2 regions of the Marinomonas rhizomae genome follow, and region 2 is predicted to be linked to the other one. Evidence: predicted binding sites of a transcription regulator. Region 2 holds the regulator's gene; the other holds the start of a gene.
What was found. The regulator sigma-54, encoded in region 2, starts transcription at its own class of promoters, with help from an activator protein. The targets are predictions, from matches to a motif close to TGGCACNNNNNTTGCTNT.

Region 1 (5,848 bases), 960 kb from region 2:
TGAACTACAAGTGGCGCATTATTATTTAAAAAGGAAAGCGCCACTTTCTGCCCTACGTCGTAGCCAAGAGGTTATTCAACACTATCCAAGTACACGATCTGTTGAGGAAGCCCTAGCTATTAGCATTCAATCTTACAAGGATTTGAATGAACCAGATTTAGCGCAGACTAATCTTGCAGTGTTAAAACAAAACTTCCCAAACACACTACATATCGATGATCAGGGAAAATTCATCAAACTTAAATTACCAAGTGATGCCGATCCAGGATTTTTATATTGGGTAACGTTTGGGCTCATCGAATAAGCCGTATCTAATTGGCATATTGGTTTGCAGGGTAAAGAGTATTTTCTTGCCCTGCTTGCCAGGCTGGATACTTTACCATGACCACTGAATTAAATATTTCCGAATTTACAAAACTAACCAACCAACGCTTAACATTATTATATTGAGATGCATCAAACCATTTCTGATTAACCGCTGCAAACTGACGTATGAACGGAAAAACAGCAATATCAGCCAAACTCATCTTGTCTCCAAATAAAAAGTTCCTTTCGCTTAAACGCTTATCCAAACGAGACAAAAAGACCTCACCTTTATCACGATAGTAGTCTTCACTGTATTCAGGATATCGATCTGCGTACTTATAACGATCTAACCAGTATTTGAAAAAGTGATCATTATAAGTTATCCAAGCCTTCATTCGATTTCTTCGAATACTATTCGATGGCCATAGCTCATTTACGGCTTTCTTGTAATCAGAGCTGGTAAGCGCCCAGAAAATGATATCAAGACTTTCTGGATACCTCGTCCCATCAATATCAACAAGCTGAGGCACACTGGATCGTCCGCCTAATGACAGCAACTCAGAAGGCTTAGACCTCAAAACCACCTCACGTAAATGTACAGGCACACCCAATAAGGCAATCATATATCTAGACCTAATTGCATAAGGACAGCGTCTGAACGAATACAGAACAGGTAACAAAACAACCTCCTTTTTCTAAAAAATCACAAGCATAAAAAAACCATGCCTTTTAATAAACATCTTATACAAAGTAAGAGGTTCACACGCATGGTTTTTGACCGATTAAAAGCTCAATTAAGCTGGAGTAACATTCTCAGCTTGAGGACCTTTTTGCCCTTGAGTTACTTCAAATGTTACTTTTTGACCTTCTTGCAGAGTACGACGGCCCGTTCCATTTATAGAACGAAAATGAACAAAAACATCTGCTCCACCTTCACGCTCGATAAAACCAAAGCCTTTTTCATCGTTAAACCATTTTACAATACCTGATACTAACTGACCTGACATAACAACCTCATTTTTATGTTGCTCTTAAATGAGCAATCTTTTAACTACACTAAAAGCAACTTAGCTTTGAGTAATTCCCTAACGTTAAGCGTTTTAAGCCAATAATAATCTTAAAAACACACTAACTAATTGATAATAAGTCGTTAATAGCAAAATAGAAAGTAGACTAAAAACAAGTATTGTTAAAAAAAGTAATAACACCTAGATGAAATATTAGCCAACTCCATTCTATTAAGTGAAAACCATAACCCACATTAATCCTCCACCAAAACGGTGCATAAATAATCCATGACACCAAAAGGCACCAAATAATGGCATAAATGGAACAATAATTGCTTAAAGCAGATTAAGCTTTAAATTCATTAATCCAAAACACCAATTAAGCCCCAAAAAAGAGCAACTATGGATGATAGCAAACCTTTTCGGTGCAAAGACAAACGTTAGGAGCCACGTGTGACATCCACAAACAGTGCAGTAGAAATGCTAGTTTCCAGTTCAAACACCCTTTTTATATTACTTGGCGCCATAATGGTGTTCGCCATGCATGCTGGGTTTGCTTTTTTAGAAGTTGGGACAGTAAGACATAAAAACCAAGTAAATGCGTTAGTCAAAATAATGACGGATTTTGCTATTTCAGCGCTCGTTTATTTTTTTATTGGCTATCAAATCGCTTATGGAGTCAATTTTTTTGATAGCGCCGCCGTACTATCGCAAGAGCACGGTTATAGCCTAGTGAAGTTTTTCTTCCTCATGACCTTTGCCGCTGCGATACCCGCCATCATTTCAGGTGGCGTCGCTGAGCGTGCTAAGTTTTATCCTATGCTGATTTCCGCAGCGGTAATTGTTGGTATTGCCTACCCACTTTTTGAAGGCATTGTATGGAATGGCAATTACGGTCTTCAAGATTGGCTAACCAAACATTATGGCGCCCCTTTTCATGATTTTGCAGGCTCTGTTGTCGTTCATGCTTTTGGTGGGTGGGTTGCGCTAGCAGCCATAGTATTACTTGGCACTCGTCGCGGCCGCTTTAAGCATGGAAAGCTAGTTGCTTTCGCACCATCAAACATCCCATTTTTGGCATTAGGCGCCTGGATTCTTTGCATAGGCTGGTTTGGCTTTAACGTTATGTCCGCACAAACGCTAGAAGGGGTAAGTGGCTTAGTCGCTGTAAACTCTTTAATGGCCATGGTCGGCGGCATTATTGCGGCCATGCTGTTTGGTAAAAATGACCCAGGCTTTATCCATAACGGCCCATTAGCAGGCTTAGTCGCTATCTGCGCAGGTTCAGACATCATGCATCCTATTGGCGCATTAGTCACAGGCGCATTTGCCGGTGCTATATTCACCACTCTCTTTACTGTTGTTCAACAAAAATTCAAAAACACAGATGATGTTCTTGGTGTTTGGCCACTTCATGGTGTTTGTGGGGCCTGGGGAGGCATTGCCGCAGGGATTTTCGGATCTGAATCACTTGGTGGACTAGGTGGCGTTAGCTTCCTCTCTCAGCTCTTAGGAAGCCTAGGGGGAGTTGTGATAGCAGCGCTGAGTGGGTTTATTGTTTATGGAATAGTTAAGTCTGTAAGTGGTTTACGTCTCAGTGAAGAGGATGAATTCAACGGCGCTGATTTATCAATTCATAAAATTGGCTCTATTGGCAAAGAATAACACTACTTTTGTTGGGCCTGATGGCGGTTCATTGTTTACTGCACCGCCATCAGGCTTTTTCATATTCTAGTTCATTTTAATGAAGGGTATAATTGCCTATTTATCAATAGCGAAGACTCTAATGAAAATCTGGTTACTCACCCATAGCGAAGAACTCAAAAAGCCTTCAGGTACAGGAAAGCTAGTAAAAGAGGTACTGAATGATGAGTGTGAAGTCGTCGTATGGTCCAGAGTTTCACCAAGCATAGATATCTTAAATCTATCTCCTAGTAACACATTACTCATTTACCTATGTAAAAACGAACAACAAAGATTCTGTGAGGATATTTCGCAGTCAATCAACAACATCATTATAATTGATGGAACTTGGCAACAGGCTCAGAAAATATACAATAAATCGCCCTATCTACATAAGTTTAAACACTATGAAATTCAGGGCGTGACATCTATATACACAAAACGTCGTAATCAAAAAAATATCGGCCTTTGCACTGCTGAAGTTGCAACTCAACTATTAAACGAATATAAACATCCAGCAGCATCCACCATATTCAATAAATTTATTGAATTTAATCAGTAACACTTATTCTTATCTCACCCAAATGCTCAACCCAAGCCAGCATCTCATCATCAGCAACAACAACCCCTACATTTTCAGGCGTCCCTGTCATGATTAAATCACCAGGCCGCAATTCAAATACCTCTGACAGTTTGCAAATAACCTCTTCAATTGACCAGGTTAAATTGGCCACACTACTAATTTGCTTAAGGTCACCATTCACTTTTAAACCGATCTCCGCTTTTGCAACATTACCTGCAAGCAAATCTGTTTTTAATGAAATAGGACTAATTGGTGCGGACTCATCAAATGACTTGCCAACTTCCCAAGGACGCCCTTTCTTTTTCGCCTGCGCCTGAAGGTCACGACGCGTCATATCCAAGCCTACAGCATAACCAAGAACGGCTTCTCTAGCTTGCTGCAACGATAGATTACGACCGCCTTCTCCTAGCGCCACCACGAGCTCTACTTCATATTCAAACTGTGATGTGGCCATAGGGTATGCAATACGAGTAACGTCAGAGAACGCAGAAGGCACAACACTAGAGGCATCTTTTACAAAGAAGAATGGCGGATCTCGTTCTGGGTCATCCCCCATTTCTTTTGAATGTTCTGCGTAATTACGACCAACACAAAAAACGCGACCAACTGGATAAACTTGATCATTTTCAACAATGGGCAAATAAACCCTAGATTGCTCAGATACGATATTCTTCATTTAACCCCCAGCAAAGAATAGGAAGAATTAGAAATGGCCTGACTTTAGCCAAATAAAACAACTTGAAGGTACCACCCAATCCTCTAACTTAAACTCAGGCTCACGTAGCCATACACCAGAAGACATTTGAAGGCCGTCATACTCAGCTTGCCCCGATATAACAAATAACTCAACAGAAGCCGATAAGTCCAATTCATGCAATATATCTTCACCATTCTGAATACGAACAAACCAGACTCGCTCCGAACCAAATTCGTAAAGAGGCAGAATGCCAGATTGTGTAGATGACCAAATACCGGGAGTATCTATATAGACTTGATTTAAATCGGTGGTTTGAAACTGATGTAACTTAACTAATAGAAAGCAACCATTATGGCTATGAGGCGCATGACTACTACCGGGAGGATTTCTAAAATAACTGCCAGCGTTAAAATCCCCCTTTTCATCAGAAAAAATACCGCTCAACACTAATATTTCTTCACCTAAAGGATGTGGATGAGGGCGAAAAACTGAACCCGCCTCATATTGCACAAGACTTGTTGCATGGCCTCGCTCTGCCTCTTCTCGCGCCAAAGGCTTTCTATAAACACCAGACATGGGACTTGCAACCCAATCAAGTTTATTTGTATCGATAAACACAGCTTGGGCAAAGTCCATATTAAGCATAACAACCGCCAATCAAAGTAAAACTTCAGTGTAACGGTTTGGTCAAATAACAATCAAGTATTTGTAATATCAAGTAGAAAAGCTTGTAATAAAAAAAGCACCTGATGTTTCCACCAAGTGCCAAAATGTTCCAACAGTCTGCCTACAAGAGAAGAAATATGGAACCTTGAATGATCTTGCTTAACATAAGGCTCCCACCTTATTAATTAGCAGGAGCCTTAGAGTAAATAAAATCAACTATAAGAAGATCTTAGAAACCGTAGTAAACACCAACAGCTGTTTGTGTGTCTGCATCAGCATCAGCGCTTGCTTCGATGCTAGCTACTTCACCGTATACATAAACATTTGATGCTAGGCTGTATGTTACGCCAACGCCAGCTTCATTGTACTCATCGCCTTGGTCAGGAGAGATAACTTGCGCAGAAGCGTAAACATCACCAGCGCCGTAACCGTAACGAGCAGATAGACCAACTCTATCTTCAGCATCTTTAGTTGTTTCAAATTTAGCCGTAACATTTAAGTTAGACTGAATATCATAACCTACAGATAGACCTATAGTGTTTTCATCATCAGCTTGATCGTTTTCAAGAGAATCATAACCTAGAGCAACAGTCAAAGCGTCAACATTGTATTTACCTACAAGTGTTAGTGCGGTACCGTCGTTAGCATTATCAGTGCCCTTAACTTGAGCTGACGCTTGAACTTCAAAGCCACCCATTGAAGGAGAGAAGTAAGCAATAGTATCGCCTTCAGATGTCGTATTATTTGAAGAGAAACCTAGGTATTCAAACTGATCAACAGAATCTTGAATGGCATTATTATAAATAGAATCGAATGAACCTACTTGAACCTTACCGAAGTTACCTTTTAAACCAACAAAAGCTTGATCAAGATTTACATCTACACCTGACTTTTTCTGGTCAGCAT
Region 2 (5,848 bases):
GATAATGCCCCTGAAATTGCCGTGGGTAACGTACTTGGCTCTAACATTGCCAACATCGCCCTTGTCTTTGGTATCACATTGCTTTTTTCGGCTATTCCAATAGCCTCTGGCTTATCTACCAAAGAAGTCCCTCTTGTATTAGGTATCACACTTTTAGCAGGCTTTTTGCTATTTGATCAGACACTTAGCGTATGGGATGGTGTGATACTAATTGCTGCCTTTATTATTATCCTGACAATATTGTTAAGAGGCAGTAAAGACTTAGAAAAAGATTTAAAAGAAGGCCTACCTGAAGACGATGGCACCTCAGTCACGAAATCTCTGATTATTGCGCTAATCGGACTCACTGTATTAATAGGAAGCTCTAAGTTGCTGGTATGGGGAGCAATTGGTATTGCGACAGCACTTGGTGTCAGCGAGCTGGTAATAGGCCTTACGATTGTTGCTGTGGGCACCAGCTTACCTGAACTGGCCGCATCAGTAAGCAGTGTAAGAAAAGGCCATCATGACATAGCAATTGGTAACATTTTGGGGTCAAACATCTTCAATTTGGCCACAGTATTACCGCTACCTGCTCTTATTGCACCAGGACTGGTAGATCAAAGCGTTATACACAGAGATTTCCCTTGGGTATTAGGCCTAACAGCTGCGCTCGCCTTGGCTATCTTCATCTTTAAGAAAACAACAGGTAACAGCATCCCACGATGGGTTGGTATTCCACTTATAGCCTCTTATGGTCTTTACTTATTTATTGTCAGTACAAGTGGTTCGATTTAATGCTTTCCCTTAAGAAACTCACGCAACCTAAAAGCCTACTAATCATTGGGGCCGCTATTTTAATAGCCGCCGTAATAGGCTGGTATGGAACAGCGCCAAAAGCATACTTAGTGGAAACCGATTCACTCAGTAGCTCACCTGACTATTTCATCACCAAGGTCAAAGTAAAAGAGTTTGATAATGACGGAACACTTATTGAAACACTGGATGCTGAACAAACCCTTCATTACATTGCAAAATCCAGAACACTTTTAGAAACCCCTAGTGTCGAACGCTACTCAAAATCAGGTCATTGGAACGCAAAAGCAGATAAAGGGGTTATTGAAGATGGAAGTAATGATATTCTATTAACAGAAAATGCTAGAGCGACTAAAAAATACCTCCAGTCGGAAGATATAAAGCTCAGTGCAGATAACATACATTACTTAGACAATGACAAATCATTAACCAGCTATGGAAATGCGACACTCATCTCCACACAAGGAGAGACCTCTGCTGGCGAAATCACAACCTATATAAATTCAGAAGAAGTCGTGATGACAGGGTCTGTACGAGGAAAATATGAAACAATTCATTAACATCGGTGCGTTGCTCACTTCAGCCCTTATTGGCCAATACGCATATGCCCTACCTGATGACCTTAATAAGCCATTAGAAATACAAGCCAACGAAGCGTCATTCGATCAAAATTCGGGTGAAGCAATTTACAAAGGCAACGTTTTCGTCAAACAAGGCTCTATTGAGATACAAGCACAATACCTTAAAGTATCGACAGACCCTCAAACACGAAAATTCAACAGCCTAGAAGCGAGTGGCAGTCCAGCAAAATTCAGTCAGCAAGTAGATTGGAGCGGGAACATTGTCATCAGTAAAGGCAATGAAATTCGTTATTTAACCAGCGAATCAAAGCTAGAAATCATGGGGAATGGCTACCTAAGTCGAATGCAAAACTCCATCACGGCAGACTACATACTCTATATGATCCAAGATGGCACCTTCAGTGCCGAGAAAAAAGATTCAGGGCGCGTATCAATGACACTACAACCACAAGCGCCACAAAACGAACCAGCACCTGAGACGAAAAAATAGATGGCACTATTAGAAGCAAAACACCTTGCAAAAAGCTACAAAAAACGCCAAGTCGTAAAGGATGTATCTATCTCGGTTGAATCTGGCGAAGCTGTTGGGTTACTAGGCCCAAATGGCGCAGGCAAAACAACATGTTTTTATATGATCGTAGGCATGGTGACAAATGATGCGGGTGGCGTTTTTATTGACGGTGTCGATGTGACTGGCGATGCTATGCATACACGTGCGCAAAAAGGCATCGGCTACCTTCCACAAGAAGCATCAATTTTTCGTAAGATGACCGTTGAAGACAACATTCTAGCCATCTTAGAAACACGCAAAGAACTAACAAAAACACAACAAAATGAGCGACTGGAAGAACTTCTTGAAGAGTTTCACATTACTCATATTCGCACCAACCTAGGCATGGCATTATCAGGCGGAGAAAGACGCAGAGTAGAAATAGCCAGAGCCGTTGCGATGAACCCAAAATTCATCTTACTTGATGAACCCTTTGCTGGCGTAGACCCGATTTCGGTCGGAGATATAAAGCACATTATTAAACACCTCCAAGAGAGTGGAATCGGCGTTCTAATTACCGACCATAATGTCAGAGAGACTCTAGACATCTGTGACAAAGCTTACATTGTTGGCAATGGTTACATTATTGCATCCGGTGACGCCAATACCGTCATTAACAATGAACAAGTCAAAAAGGTCTATTTAGGTGACGACTTCCGTCTGTAACCCCTTATCATTGCTGTAGAAAGGGAGTAGTATGCACAACTCATTCCAATTCATTCAATTAGAAGAAAGAGTTGCTCTATGAAGCAGTCTTTACAATTAAAGCTCGGCCAACAGCTGACAATGACGCCTCAACTGCAACAGGCTATTCGCTTGCTGCAGCTTTCTACGTTGGATTTAAAACAAGAAATACACGAATTCCTTGAATCTAACCCGCTGCTTGAGCTAGACGACGACGAACAACTGCATAACGAAATACCAGCCAGCATAGAATCCAAAAGTGCCCCTGAGACAACCGTCGATAACAACGAAGAAGCACGCGTTGAATCAGAGTGGACTGAAAGCATCCCCGAAGAACTATCTATCGATAGTAACTGGGATGACACCTATCAAAGTTCTGCCGCTGTCAGTGATCACAATAGTTATGAAGGTGACGGAGACTTCGAAAGTCGCAACGCTCCAGCTGAAAGTATCCAAGACCATCTAATTTGGCAATTGAACTTAACTCACATGTCAGACCGTGACATTGAAATTGCTTATGCCATTATTGAATGCGTTCAACCTGATGGCTACTTAAGCATTTCTACCGATGACATTTGTGAGTCCCTTGGCATCGAATTAGAAGACCTAGAAATAGAAGAAGTCATTGCTGTGCAACATAGACTGCAACGCTTCGACCCTGTTGGCGTATGCTCAATCGACCTACGCGACTGCCTTCTAGTACAATTAGAAGCCTTCCAGAGTCATCCGCTTTATAAAAGCACATACAACCTTATTGACCATTACCTACCACTATTAGGTAATCGAGATTTCGCACAACTGAGCCGCAAAACGAAACTAAAAGACGAAGCGCTAAAAGAAGTCGTCAACTTGATTCAACAGCTTAACCCGCGCCCAGGTTCAGTGATCGACGCAGATGATACAGATTACGTCATTCCTGATGTTTCAGTGAAAAAGCGTCATGGTGTATGGCAAGTTGAGCTAAACAACGACGCCCTACCGCCAATCAAAATCAATGAAACCTATTCTGCGATGGCGAGCACAGCGGCAACTACAGAAGACGCCACTTACATCAAAACCTCTCTTCAAGAAGCAAAATGGTTCATGAAGAGCTTGCAGAGCCGCAACGAAACATTATTGAAAGTGGCCAGCTGCATTGTAAGTCGACAAATTGATTTCTTCGAACTCGGTGAAGAAGCCATGAAACCCATGGTGCTTCATGATGTTGCAGAAGAAGTGGGTATGCATGAGTCAACCATTTCACGGGTGACGACGCAAAAATACATGCACACACCAAAAGGTATTTTTGAGCTTAAATATTTTTTCTCCAGCCACGTGAATACCGCCTCTGGAGGAGAATGTTCTTCTACCGCAATACGAGCTATGATTAAGAAGCTTGTGTCAGATGAACCAGCGAAAAAGCCATTAAGTGATAACAAGCTAGCGGCTATTTTAGCAGACCAAGGCATACAGGTTGCGCGACGTACTGTAGCCAAATATCGAGAGGCGATGAACATCCCTCCTTCCAATGAACGAAAACGACTGATCTAAACGGATACCATTTTATCATGTCCTTGAAATCATTATTAAAAGCAGAACTTGTTCTCGCAAAACAAGACATTGTTAGTAAGAAACGCGTCCTTGAGAGCCTTGCTGAAGTCGCTTCCAACCGCCTTCATTGCAACAACGAAGAAATCTATGACGCACTACTTGGCCGAGAAAAACTAGGCAGTACAGGCATTGGTAATGGCATTGCTATTCCGCATTGTCGTCTAGAGTCGGCAAACCACACAGCTATCGTTGTCATGTCACTGCAAACTCCAATTGATTTTGACTCTATCGATAAACGAGCGGTCGACCTAATATTTGCGCTGATTGTGCCACCTCAAGAATGCGATCAACACCTTTCTACATTGGCTCAAATCGCTGAGTTAGCACAATCTCCAGAATCACTGGATAAATTACGTGCGGCACAAAGCAGCGAAGAACTATTCAATATATTTGACTCATTAATATAGGAAATAAGCATGCAGGAAGAGTCCGTCACAATCATAAACAAACTGGGCTTGCATGCTCGCGCAGCGGGCAAGCTGGTTGAAACAACCTCTCGTTTCTCTTGCGACATCACCATAGAAAAAGAAGGCCGCAATGTTGATGGAAAAAGCATTATGGCCATGATGATGCTGGCCGCTGGCAAAGGCACTGAAATTCGTGTCAAAACCAACGGTGAAGATGAAAACGACGCAATTAAAGCGGTGATAGAATTAATTAACAATCGTTTTGGTGAAGACGAGTAAGGAATCAATGTCAGAGCAAAACACGCTTAACCACCTGCAAACGGTCACCGAATCGCTCGAATCTGGTGCCACCATGCAAATCCGTTATTTACTTAACGGCGCTTTGCCAGCTCAGGACGTTGCTCGCCTATTAGAGTCCTCCCCTCCCAAAGAACGTAAGCTTCTTTGGGAGCTAATTGAAGCCAAAAATGAAGGCGAAGTACTGCAATATCTGAGCGAAGATATTGGCGTACAATTCATGAAAAACATGGATACAGAGCGATTAATCGCCGTATCCGAACATTTTGAAAGCGATGACCTTGCCGATTTACTACAACATTTACCAGAAAAAATAGTAAAAGAAGTGCTTGCGTCCATGACGACGCAAGACAGAACAAGAGTTGAAGCACTATTAAGCTACTCGGAAGATTCTGCCGGCGGCTTGATGAACACGGACACCATCACCATACGTCCGAATATCACCGTCGACCTGGTGTTTCGCTACTTACGCAGACACAACTCCCTACCAGACATGACAGACAGTCTACTTGTTGTCAGCCGCTCTGATCGCTTGCTAGGCACCTTGCCCCTGACCACACTATTAGTCTCTGACATCAACGCCACAGTGCGCGATATCATGGAAACAGAATTCACCGTCATTGACGCAGAAACCCAAGCCAGTGAAGTAGCACAACTTTTTGAAAAGATGGACTTGGTTTCTGCCCCCGTCATTGATGGAAAAACAAAAAAGTTACTTGGTCGTATTACCATCGATGACGTTGTTGACGTTATCCGTGATGAAGCCGAACACTCCATGTTAAGCATGGCGGGTCTTGATGATGACGAAGATACCTTCGCCCCTATCATGAAAACCACCAAGCGACGTGCAGTGTGGCTTGGCATAAACCTAATAACAGCCTTCACCGCATCGTATGTAATAGGTTTATTCCAAGACACTCTGGACCAAGTTGTCGCACTCGCCA

Region 1: a site for sigma-54 is predicted at 1,635-1,652, ahead of KDW99_RS04600 (ammonium transporter). Genes of this name have one in related genera too.

What each region holds. Positions count from the first base shown of each region.
Region 1 covers NZ_CP073343.1:996,329-1,002,176, reverse strand. Annotated here, with positions in the region: gene KDW99_RS04615 (outer membrane protein assembly factor BamD) at 1-304, shown strand, start outside; gene KDW99_RS04610 (glutathione S-transferase) at 312-986, opposite strand; gene KDW99_RS04605 (cold-shock protein) at 1,101-1,313, opposite strand; gene KDW99_RS04600 (ammonium transporter) at 1,767-2,978, shown strand; gene KDW99_RS04595 (DTW domain-containing protein) at 3,058-3,558, shown strand; gene KDW99_RS04590 (fumarylacetoacetate hydrolase family protein) at 3,548-4,255, opposite strand; gene KDW99_RS04585 (cupin domain-containing protein) at 4,283-4,921, opposite strand; gene KDW99_RS04580 (porin) at 5,172-5,848, opposite strand, start outside.
Region 2 covers NZ_CP073343.1:1,955,180-1,961,027, reverse strand. Annotated here, with positions in the region: gene KDW99_RS09235 (calcium/sodium antiporter) at 1-777, shown strand, start outside; gene lptC (LPS export ABC transporter periplasmic protein LptC) at 777-1,355, shown strand; gene lptA (lipopolysaccharide transport periplasmic protein LptA) at 1,339-1,866, shown strand; gene lptB (LPS export ABC transporter ATP-binding protein) at 1,867-2,592, shown strand; gene KDW99_RS09215 (RNA polymerase factor sigma-54) at 2,671-4,140, shown strand; gene ptsN (PTS IIA-like nitrogen regulatory protein PtsN) at 4,158-4,607, shown strand; gene KDW99_RS09205 (HPr family phosphocarrier protein) at 4,617-4,886, shown strand; gene mgtE (magnesium transporter) at 4,894-5,848, shown strand, end outside.